2 regions of the Cytobacillus spartinae genome follow, and region 2 is predicted to be linked to the other one. Evidence: a T-box and tRNA genes for the amino acid it is inferred to sense, from the RefSeq annotation. Region 2 holds a T-box; the other holds one or more tRNA genes.

Region 1 (4,448 bases), on a different contig from region 2:
GTAGAATACAACCTTGCCAAGGTTGGGGTCGCGGGTTCGAATCCCGTCTTCCGCTCCAAGTTTTAATAGATGTGCCGGGGTGGCGGAACTGGCAGACGCACAGGACTTAAAATCCTGCGGTAGGTGACTACCGTACCGGTTCGATTCCGGTCCTCGGCACCACTTTTAAACTAATAATATGCGCCCGTAGCTCAATTGGATAGAGCGTCTGACTACGGATCAGAAGGTTATGGGTTCGACTCCTTTCGGGCGCGCCATATATTTTGCGGGGAGTAGCTCAGCTTGGTAGAGCACTTGGTTTGGGACCAAGGGGTCGCAGGTTCGAATCCTGTCTTCCCGACCATTCTTATAACATTGGGGCCTTAGCTCAGCTGGGAGAGCGCCTGCCTTGCACGCAGGAGGTCAGCGGTTCGATCCCGCTAGGCTCCACCATTTTTATTCCATAAGATAGAAATACTACTAATATTTTGGCGGTGTAGCTCAGCTGGCTAGAGCGTACGGTTCATACCCGTGAGGTCGTGGGTTCGACTCCCTCCGCCGCTACTTAATAATTAAACATCCTTTGGAGGTATACCCAAGTCTGGCTGAAGGGATCGGTCTTGAAAACCGACAGGCGGGTCAAACCGCGCGGGGGTTCGAATCCCTCTACCTCCTCCATTTTTATCTATTCCTTACTATTATCGCGGGGTGGAGCACGATCGATATTACTTCTTCGATTAAACTTCAGCGCACCGATTGAGTTAATTCTTGAATGTACTTACTGAAATCGGGGCGGTCATTCCGTAGAAACTTATGCTTACAAAAAGCATGTTGGATAACTATATATATTCTATTATCGCGGGGTGGAGCAGTCTGGTAGCTCGTCGGGCTCATAACCCGAAGGTCGCAGGTTCAAATCCTGTCCCCGCAACCAATTTATTAAAAATGTTGGTCCCGTGGTGTAGCGGTTAACATGCCTGCCTGTCACGCAGGAGATCGCGGGTTCGATTCCCGTCGGGACCGCCATTAATTATAATATACGGCTCAGTAGCTCAGTTGGTAGAGCACGATGAGTATGCTACTCTGGTTTCACATCCAGCGTACCGATTGTTAAATCGGGACGAAGGACGACGTTAGATTTAAATATGAAAGAATTATAATATATGGCTCAGTAGCTCAGTTGGTAGAGCAAAGGACTGAAAATCCTTGTGTCGGCGGTTCGATTCCGTCCTGAGCCACCTTTTTATTTGGAGGGGTAGCGAAGTGGCTAAACGCGGCGGACTGTAAATCCGCTCCTTAGGGTTCGGCGGTTCGAATCCGTCCCCCTCCACCATTTAGTATTATTGGGTAAATAGCTTTTTAATTGTATATAAGTTAATGTAGGGGTATAGTTTAAAGGTAGAACGAAGGTCTCCAAAACCTTTGGTGTGGGTTCGATTCCTACTACCCCTGCCAAGTGACTGTTATGGCGATTGTGGCGAAGTGGTTAACGCATCGGATTGTGGTTCCGACATTCGTGGGTTCGATTCCCATCAGTCGCCCCATAAATGGGCTATAGCCAAGCGGTAAGGCATCGCACTTTGACTGCGACATGCGTTGGTTCGAATCCAGCTAGCCCAGCCAATAAAGGCGGCATAGCCAAGTGGTAAGGCACAGGTCTGCAACACCTTTATCCCCGGTTCAAATCCGGGTGCCGCCTCCAATAAAGTTTTATACCTGCGGGTGTAGTTTAATGGTAAAACCTCAGCCTTCCAAGCTGATGTCGTGGGTTCGATTCCCATCACCCGCTCCATTTTATTATATATGGGCCTATAGCTCAGCTGGTTAGAGCGCACGCCTGATAAGCGTGAGGTCGATGGTTCGAGTCCATTTAGGCCCACCATATAAAAATAATTAAATGATATTCATTAAATTGTATATAATATTATTATATTATTCCGCAGTAGCTCAGTGGTAGAGCACTCGGCTGTTAACCGAGCGGTCGTAGGTTCGAATCCTACCTGCGGAGCCAAAACATACATATATCCGGCCAACCGGCTTTTTTTTATGCCAAAAAAGGCTATGTCTCAAACTTGACATGGCCTTTTATAATCCCTTATATTCTTGTAAAGAACGTGCGAATTTTCCTGAACCGGAACAAACTGGGCATTCTTTTTTAAAGAAGATATTTTTTCTTACAAAGCCGTCTCCATTACATTTTCTACATATTCCTATTATCCTCAATTTAGCGGTCTCCTTATATTCATACTCTTATCATTTTTCCATCTCTTAATTAATCTTATACAAATATAACAAATCATTTTCTGTACATATTAAAAGCATAAAGGTTTGGTACATTCGTATAAGTAAGGTGGGCTTTAATTGCAACAAAGAACTTCTTCAATCCCAAAACCGCTAGTGACTACAAATCAATGGTTTATTGTTATAAGTGTATTATCAACATGGATAGTAGAAAATCATTATATCTTGCTACTACCTTTAGTTACGGGATTATCCAGTTTAATTTTTAATAAAAATCCGCTAATGAATATAGCTAAACGTTTTTTTAAGAAGCCTGCATCATCTTATCCTCAAGAAGATTTCGCACAACAAAGATTTAATCAATACATCTCCGTAATGTTGTTATCTTTAGGTTTCATTAGTTATCTATCCGGTTTTCAGGTTGTAGGATTTATTTTTACAGCGATGGTTGCATTAGCAGCATTGATCGCAATCCTTGGTTTTTGCGTTGGCTGCTTTGTTAGGTACAAATGGATCCAATACAATTACCGTAAGAAGTTAAGAAATGAATCCTAAACTCCTACGTCAGTCTATCAAATTAGACTGACGTTTTTTGTTATAGTTCTAGGATGAATTACCTCCTGATTGTTCAAAAAATAGTCAAAAAGTATTATCTTTTCAATGAGAGGTAAAGGATTCTTTAATATTCATGTAGAAATTACTAAGTAGCTTTGACTAAGGAGATGACAGATGTGGAAAACAATTTAAAAGTGTTAATTTGTGATGACTCAGTCTTAATACGCAAAAAATTTAGAAGCATACTGGAAAAGTGTAAATGTAACGATATTTTAGAAGCTGAGAATGGTGTAGTTGCTGTCGAGATGGCAAAGACACATAATCCTGATCTGGTATTTATGGATATAGTTATGCCGGATAAGGATGGGATTGAAGCTTTAGGCGAGATTAAAGAATTCAATCGTGACATAAAAGTGGTAATGGCTTCTTCTGCTGGTACAAAGGATCATTTAAAAAAAGCATTAGAAAAGGGTGCTTATGACTTTATCCAAAAACCTATTTCTCTTGAGGCCATTACATACTTAATTGAGAAGGTTCTAGTGGAGGATAAGGAGGGAAGGATCAATGTTTAGTCAATACTTCGGTCACTATCTTTTAAACCGTGGGCTAATTACGAAGGAGCAGTTAACGGATGCATTAGAGTTTCAACAATCGGTACACGTTAAATTTGGAGTAATAGCAGTCGATGAAGGATATATGACAGCAGTTCAAGTAGACGAAGTACATGAAAAACAAAAACAGGTGGATAAGCGATTTGGAGAGATTGCAGTTGAACTAGGCTATCTAACAAATGATCAAGTAGACGACATGTTATCTTCTCAAAAACAGAATCACTTGCTGTTGGCTCAAGCCTTGGTAGATCGTGAATATATGACCATTGATGCTTTTTCAAAAGCTTTAAATGATTATAAAAAGGATTACAGTCTTACGGATGATAAGTTTGAGGCTATTAAGAGTGGAGATATTGATGCACTGGTTGAAACGCTGCTTGATGGAAAAGCTTCGACTAGTAAAGACTTCTATAAAGAATACTTATCACTTTTCGCTAAGAATCTAATAAGATTTGTTGATGATCAAGTCTATTTGGAATTTTCAGGAATGAATGATGGTCACCTATCAGATTGGTATGTGTATCAAGAAATTACTGGAGACTCGCCGCTTTATACAGGAGTAGCGGCAAATGAGGACGTGTTCCTTTATATCGCTTCAAAATATGCAGAAGAAGATCTTGCAGTTGTAGATGAGCTTGCACAGGCTTCCGTAAGTGAATTTTTAAATTTGCATAATGGGATATTCTTAGTGAATATGTCTAATAAAGGCATTGAACTAAATATGAAGCCACAGTCAGTTGTGAATGAAGTTAGCACCAAAGGAGTTAACGCTGATTTCCTAGTAACAGTTAGTATTTCTAAAGGAACTTTCCATTTACTATTATCTGAGGAGCCAGAAAACGTACAAATTCAATTAAAAGAAAGCAATCAACAATTAGTATAAATAGTTAAAAGGTTACTCATAATGTTTGGGTAGCCTTTTTTATTTACCAATCTTGAGTCATTTCTAATAAATGATCAATCTCGATTGTAGACATCTTAAAATCCTCTTCCACCAGTTCATTTGTCGCTTCTAATAATTCATCTATGTCCGTTCTTATTAATCTCATAAGTTTTCCTCCT
Region 2 (4,448 bases):
GTCAAGTTATTTCAGAATTGTGCCCAAAAGACATGAAAGTGGTTTTAACGAACTTAAAAGGGGATATTCAAGAACTAACAGTAGAAGAATTATTACCTGGAGCTTTTTCACCGGAGGATTTACATGAATAGAGAAGATGCAAACAAACAAAGCCATAAATCAGGTTTTATATCAATTATTGGACGCCCGAACGTAGGGAAATCGACTTTCCTTAACCGTGTTATTGGCCAAAAAATTGCCATAATGAGTGATAAGCCACAAACAACTCGGAATAAAGTGCAAGGTGTTTTAACAACAGATGATGCTCAACTAGTCTTTATAGATACACCAGGGATTCATAAACCTAAGCATAAGCTTGGGGACTTTATGATGAAAGTGGCTCAAAATACTCTAAAAGAAGTTGATTTAATTCTATTCATGGTTAATGCAGAGGAAGGGTATGGTCGCGGGGAAGAATTTATTCTAGAAAAATTTCAAACCGTAAAAACACCCATCTTTCTTGTTATAAATAAAATAGACCAACTTCACCCTGATAAACTACTACCACTTATTGATTCATATAAAGAGAAATATGATTTTGCAGAAGTTATTCCAATCTCTGCACTGGAAGGCAATAACGTTGAAAATTTATTAGAAACGATCAAGAAATATATACCGGAAGGGCCTCAATACTATCCGGCAGATCAAGTGACAGATCACCCAGAAAGATTTATCGTTTCAGAGTTAATTCGCGAAAAGGCCTTGCATTTAACAAGAGAAGAGATTCCTCATTCGCTCGCGGTCGTGATTGAAAAGATGGAACGTTTAGAAGACAAAGATGTAATCCATGTTATGGCAACCGTCATTGTTGAGCGAGACTCTCAAAAAGGAATCATCATCGGAAAGCAAGGCGGCATGTTAAAGGAAATTGGAAAAAGGGCACGTATCGATATTGAAAATCTATTAGGTTCAAAAGTCTTTTTAGAATTATGGGTTAAGGTACAAAAAGATTGGCGCAATAAAATGACGCAACTAAGGGATTTTGGCTTTAGAGAAGACGAATATTAATTTCCCTTTTTAAAGTATTAAGAGGATTTTTATTTTATGCATGCTTTCGATTTACAATATTTTCGTCTCATGATTTTGGAAGGACAGGGCTATGATAAAGGTAAGGATTTGGGATAGGTATTGCTAGTTAAAAATTGAAAGGTGGGGTTTTTGATGTTAGATTTTACCTGGAAGGTGTTTAAAGAAACAGGTAATATTGACACTTATCTTCTCTTTAAGGAGTTAGAAAAGGAGAATCAAGAAATACCCGGAGACTATGATGAAGAGCTAGCAGAGGTTGATTTTCCCATCTCATAGGTTTGTCACTTGACAGGGATGGTGACCAAAGATGCTTCAAAAATGTGAAGGCATCGTCATTCGAACCAATCATTATGGTGAAACAAATAAGATTGTTACTTTATATACGCGTGAATTTGGGAAGGTTGGAGTGATGGCAAAAGGAGCTAAGAAGCCTAATAGTAGGTTGGCTGCTGTCACCCAACTTTTTACATACGGCAATTTTTTAATTCAAACAAGTAGTGGACTAGGAAGTTTACAGCAGGGTGAGATGATATCTTCCATGAGATCTATTAAAGAAGATATTTTTCTAACTGCTTATGGTAGTTATGTTATTGATCTAACAGATAAGAGTTTAGATGAAAAAAAGCCAAATCCTTATTTATTTGAATTGCTTCATCAGACATTGAATTATATAAATGAGGGTTATGACCCTGAGATTTTGGTTAATATTTTTGAAATGAAAATGTTAAATACAATAGGACTCTATCCTATTTTAAATGAGTGTTCAATTTGTAAAAGTACAGATGGTCAGTTCGCCTTTTCAATTAGAGAAGGTGGTCTTCTATGTCATCGTTGCTTAGAGAAGGACCCATATCATTTTAAAATTTCACCAGCAGCGTTAAAGCTTCTTCGTGTTTTTTATTACTTCGACTTAAGTAGATTAGGAAATATCTCTGTTAAAGAGGAAACTAAAGCTGAACTGAAAAAAGTAATTAACGCTTATTATGATGAATATTCAGGGCTTCACCTGAAGACAAAGAAATTTCTTAATCAAATCAATCAATTGGGAAATTTACGTGAATGATTATTGACTTTCTAATTTGTTTCGGCTATGATTCAAATTAAATTAATATTGCGTTGAAGGAAAGTAGTACTTAGTCTCCTCTATAAAAGCGATCCTAGGTTGGTGTGAGCTAGGAAATAGAGCATTAAGGAAGGCAGTCCGGAGCAAAGATACCATTTAAGGTGGCTGCGTTTAAAGCAGCAAATAGGGTGGAACCGCGGGTAACTCTCGTCCCTATGCTAATTAGAGCATAGGGATGGGAGTTTTTTTGTTTTTCTCGAGAACTATGCTACAGGCTGGTTATTAAAGTTTTTTGAGAAAGTTGACGGAGTGGAAGGCAACACCCCTTATAAGAAATTTAAAAATGAGTTACTTAAATTGAAAGGAAGTAAGGCTATGAATATTCAAGATATGATTTTAACTTTACAAAAGCATTGGTCAGATCAAGGATGTATTTTAATGCAAGCATATGATGTGGAGAAGGGGGCAGGTACAATGAGCCCTTACACATTTTTAAGAGCAATTGGTCCTGAACCTTGGAATGTAGCGTATGTGGAGCCTTCACGTCGCCCTGCTGATGGACGGTATGGAGAGAATCCTAACCGCTTATATCAGCATCATCAATTTCAAGTTATTATGAAGCCTTCCCCTGATAATATCCAAGAACTTTATTTGGATTCCCTTCGTGCACTAGGAATTAACCCTCTAGAGCATGATATTCGATTTGTAGAGGACAACTGGGAAAATCCTTCCCTTGGTTGCGCAGGATTAGGATGGGAAGTATGGCTAGATGGGATGGAAATTACACAGTTTACTTACTTCCAACAAGTTGGTGGGTTAGAGTGCAAGCCTGTTTCTGTTGAAATCACATATGGAATTGAAAGACTAGCTTCGTACATTCAAGATAAGGAAAATGTATTTGAGCTTGAATGGACGAAGGGGTTCACGGTCAAAGATATCTTCTTTCAACCAGAATATGAGCATTCAAAATATACGTTTGAAACATCTGATCCTGATATGTTGTTTAATCTTTTTAACATTTATGAAAAAGAAGCACATCGACAAATGGATGAAGGTCTTGTTCACCCTGCGTATGATTACGTGCTAAAGTGCTCTCATGTGTTCAATATTCTTGATGCAAGAGGTTCCATATCTGTCACAGAGCGTACCGGTTACATCGGTCGTTGTCGTAACCTAGCAAGAAAAATAGCAAAAACATTCTATGAAGAACGTGAGAAACTTGGATTCCCAATTTTAATGACAGAGGAGGAGAATAGCCATGAATAAGAAAGATTTACTATTAGAAATTGGATTAGAAGAAATGCCCGCTAGATTCGTTACGAATTCTATGAACCAGCTATCAGAAAAAATTAAATCATGGTTAGAGTCGAAACAAATTGGCTATGGTGAAGTTCAAGCTTTCTCTACTCCTCGAAGGTTAGCTGTATTTGTAAAAGATGTAGATGTTTCACAGCAAGATATTCATGAAGAAGCGAAAGGTCCGGCTAAAAAAATTGCTCAAGATGCAAATGGTGAGTGGACAAAAGCAGCTATTGGTTTTGCTAGAGGGCAAGGTGCGACTGTAGAAGATATTTACTATAAAGAAATCAAGGGTGTCGAATATGTCCATGTAAATAAGTTTGTTAAAGGACTAGAAACAAAAGAACTACTGGGAGAATTGAAACAAATTATTACAGGTTTAAACTTCCCGAAAAATATGAGATGGGCAAGTCATGACTTAAAATATATTAGACCAATAAAATGGTTGGTTGCTCTATTTGGAGATGAAGTAGTTCCTTTTGATATTGTAGGAGTAAACACAAGCAATTGGAGTTTAGGTCATCGTTTCTTAGGAGAGAGAATTGAGATTGCTTCTCCAGCAGAGTACGAAACTGCACTCTTAGGGCAGCATGTAATCGTTGACGGGGTGAAACGTAAAGAAGCAATTGTTTCTCAAATTCAGAAATTAGAAGAAGAGAACAATTGGGTTATTCCAATAGACGAAACTTTACTAGAGGAAGTAAATAATCTTGTTGAGTATCCAACTGCCTTATTTGGAAAATTTGAAGGAGAATTTTTAGAATTACCGGAGGAAGTACTAATTACCTCTATGAAGGAGCATCAACGATACTTTCCGGTAAAATCAAAAAATGGTGAGCTTCAACCTTTCTTCGTTACAATTAGAAACGGCGATCACCTTCATTTAGATAGGGTAGCAAAAGGGAATGAAAAAGTGCTAAGAGCAAGACTATCTGATGCTGCATTTTTCTATAAGGAAGATCATAAACTTTCAATTAATGATGCATTAAACAAACTGGGGAGTATTGTCTATCATGAA

Evidence for each region. A T-box is a leader RNA that pairs with one kind of tRNA and senses whether it is charged. The one in region 2 lies ahead of glyQ (glycine--tRNA ligase subunit alpha), so its partner is inferred to be a tRNA-Gly.
Region 1: it has a tRNA-Gly gene. The T-box ahead of glyQ (glycine--tRNA ligase subunit alpha) is inferred to sense a tRNA for this amino acid. The anticodon was not compared.

What each region holds. Positions count from the first base shown of each region.
Region 1 covers NZ_JBIACK010000002.1:830-5,277, forward strand. The annotation lists tRNA gene ACFYKX_RS05900 (tRNA-Gly) at 1-58, shown strand, start outside; tRNA gene ACFYKX_RS05905 (tRNA-Leu) at 74-162, shown strand; tRNA gene ACFYKX_RS05910 (tRNA-Arg) at 181-257, shown strand; tRNA gene ACFYKX_RS05915 (tRNA-Pro) at 267-343, shown strand; tRNA gene ACFYKX_RS05920 (tRNA-Ala) at 357-432, shown strand; tRNA gene ACFYKX_RS05925 (tRNA-Met) at 470-543, shown strand; tRNA gene ACFYKX_RS05930 (tRNA-Ser) at 565-657, shown strand; tRNA gene ACFYKX_RS05935 (tRNA-Met) at 837-913, shown strand; tRNA gene ACFYKX_RS05940 (tRNA-Asp) at 930-1,005, shown strand; tRNA gene ACFYKX_RS05945 (tRNA-Phe) at 1,145-1,217, shown strand; tRNA gene ACFYKX_RS05950 (tRNA-Tyr) at 1,229-1,312, shown strand; tRNA gene ACFYKX_RS05955 (tRNA-Trp) at 1,361-1,434, shown strand; tRNA gene ACFYKX_RS05960 (tRNA-His) at 1,448-1,523, shown strand; tRNA gene ACFYKX_RS05965 (tRNA-Gln) at 1,528-1,602, shown strand; tRNA gene ACFYKX_RS05970 (tRNA-Cys) at 1,608-1,681, shown strand; tRNA gene ACFYKX_RS05975 (tRNA-Gly) at 1,698-1,771, shown strand; tRNA gene ACFYKX_RS05980 (tRNA-Ile) at 1,785-1,861, shown strand; tRNA gene ACFYKX_RS05985 (tRNA-Asn) at 1,916-1,990, shown strand; gene ACFYKX_RS05990 (DUF4395 domain-containing protein) at 2,341-2,775, shown strand; gene ACFYKX_RS05995 (response regulator) at 2,952-3,347, shown strand; gene ACFYKX_RS06000 (hypothetical protein) at 3,340-4,269, shown strand; gene ACFYKX_RS06005 (hypothetical protein) at 4,313-4,435, opposite strand.
Region 2 covers NZ_JBIACK010000014.1:32,952-37,399, reverse strand. The annotation lists gene ACFYKX_RS21730 (cytidine deaminase) at 1-131, shown strand, start outside; gene era (GTPase Era) at 124-1,047, shown strand; gene ACFYKX_RS21720 (YqzL family protein) at 1,201-1,344, shown strand; gene recO (DNA repair protein RecO) at 1,376-2,131, shown strand; T-box leader at 2,176-2,349, shown strand; gene glyQ (glycine--tRNA ligase subunit alpha) at 2,507-3,397, shown strand; gene glyS (glycine--tRNA ligase subunit beta) at 3,390-4,448, shown strand, end outside.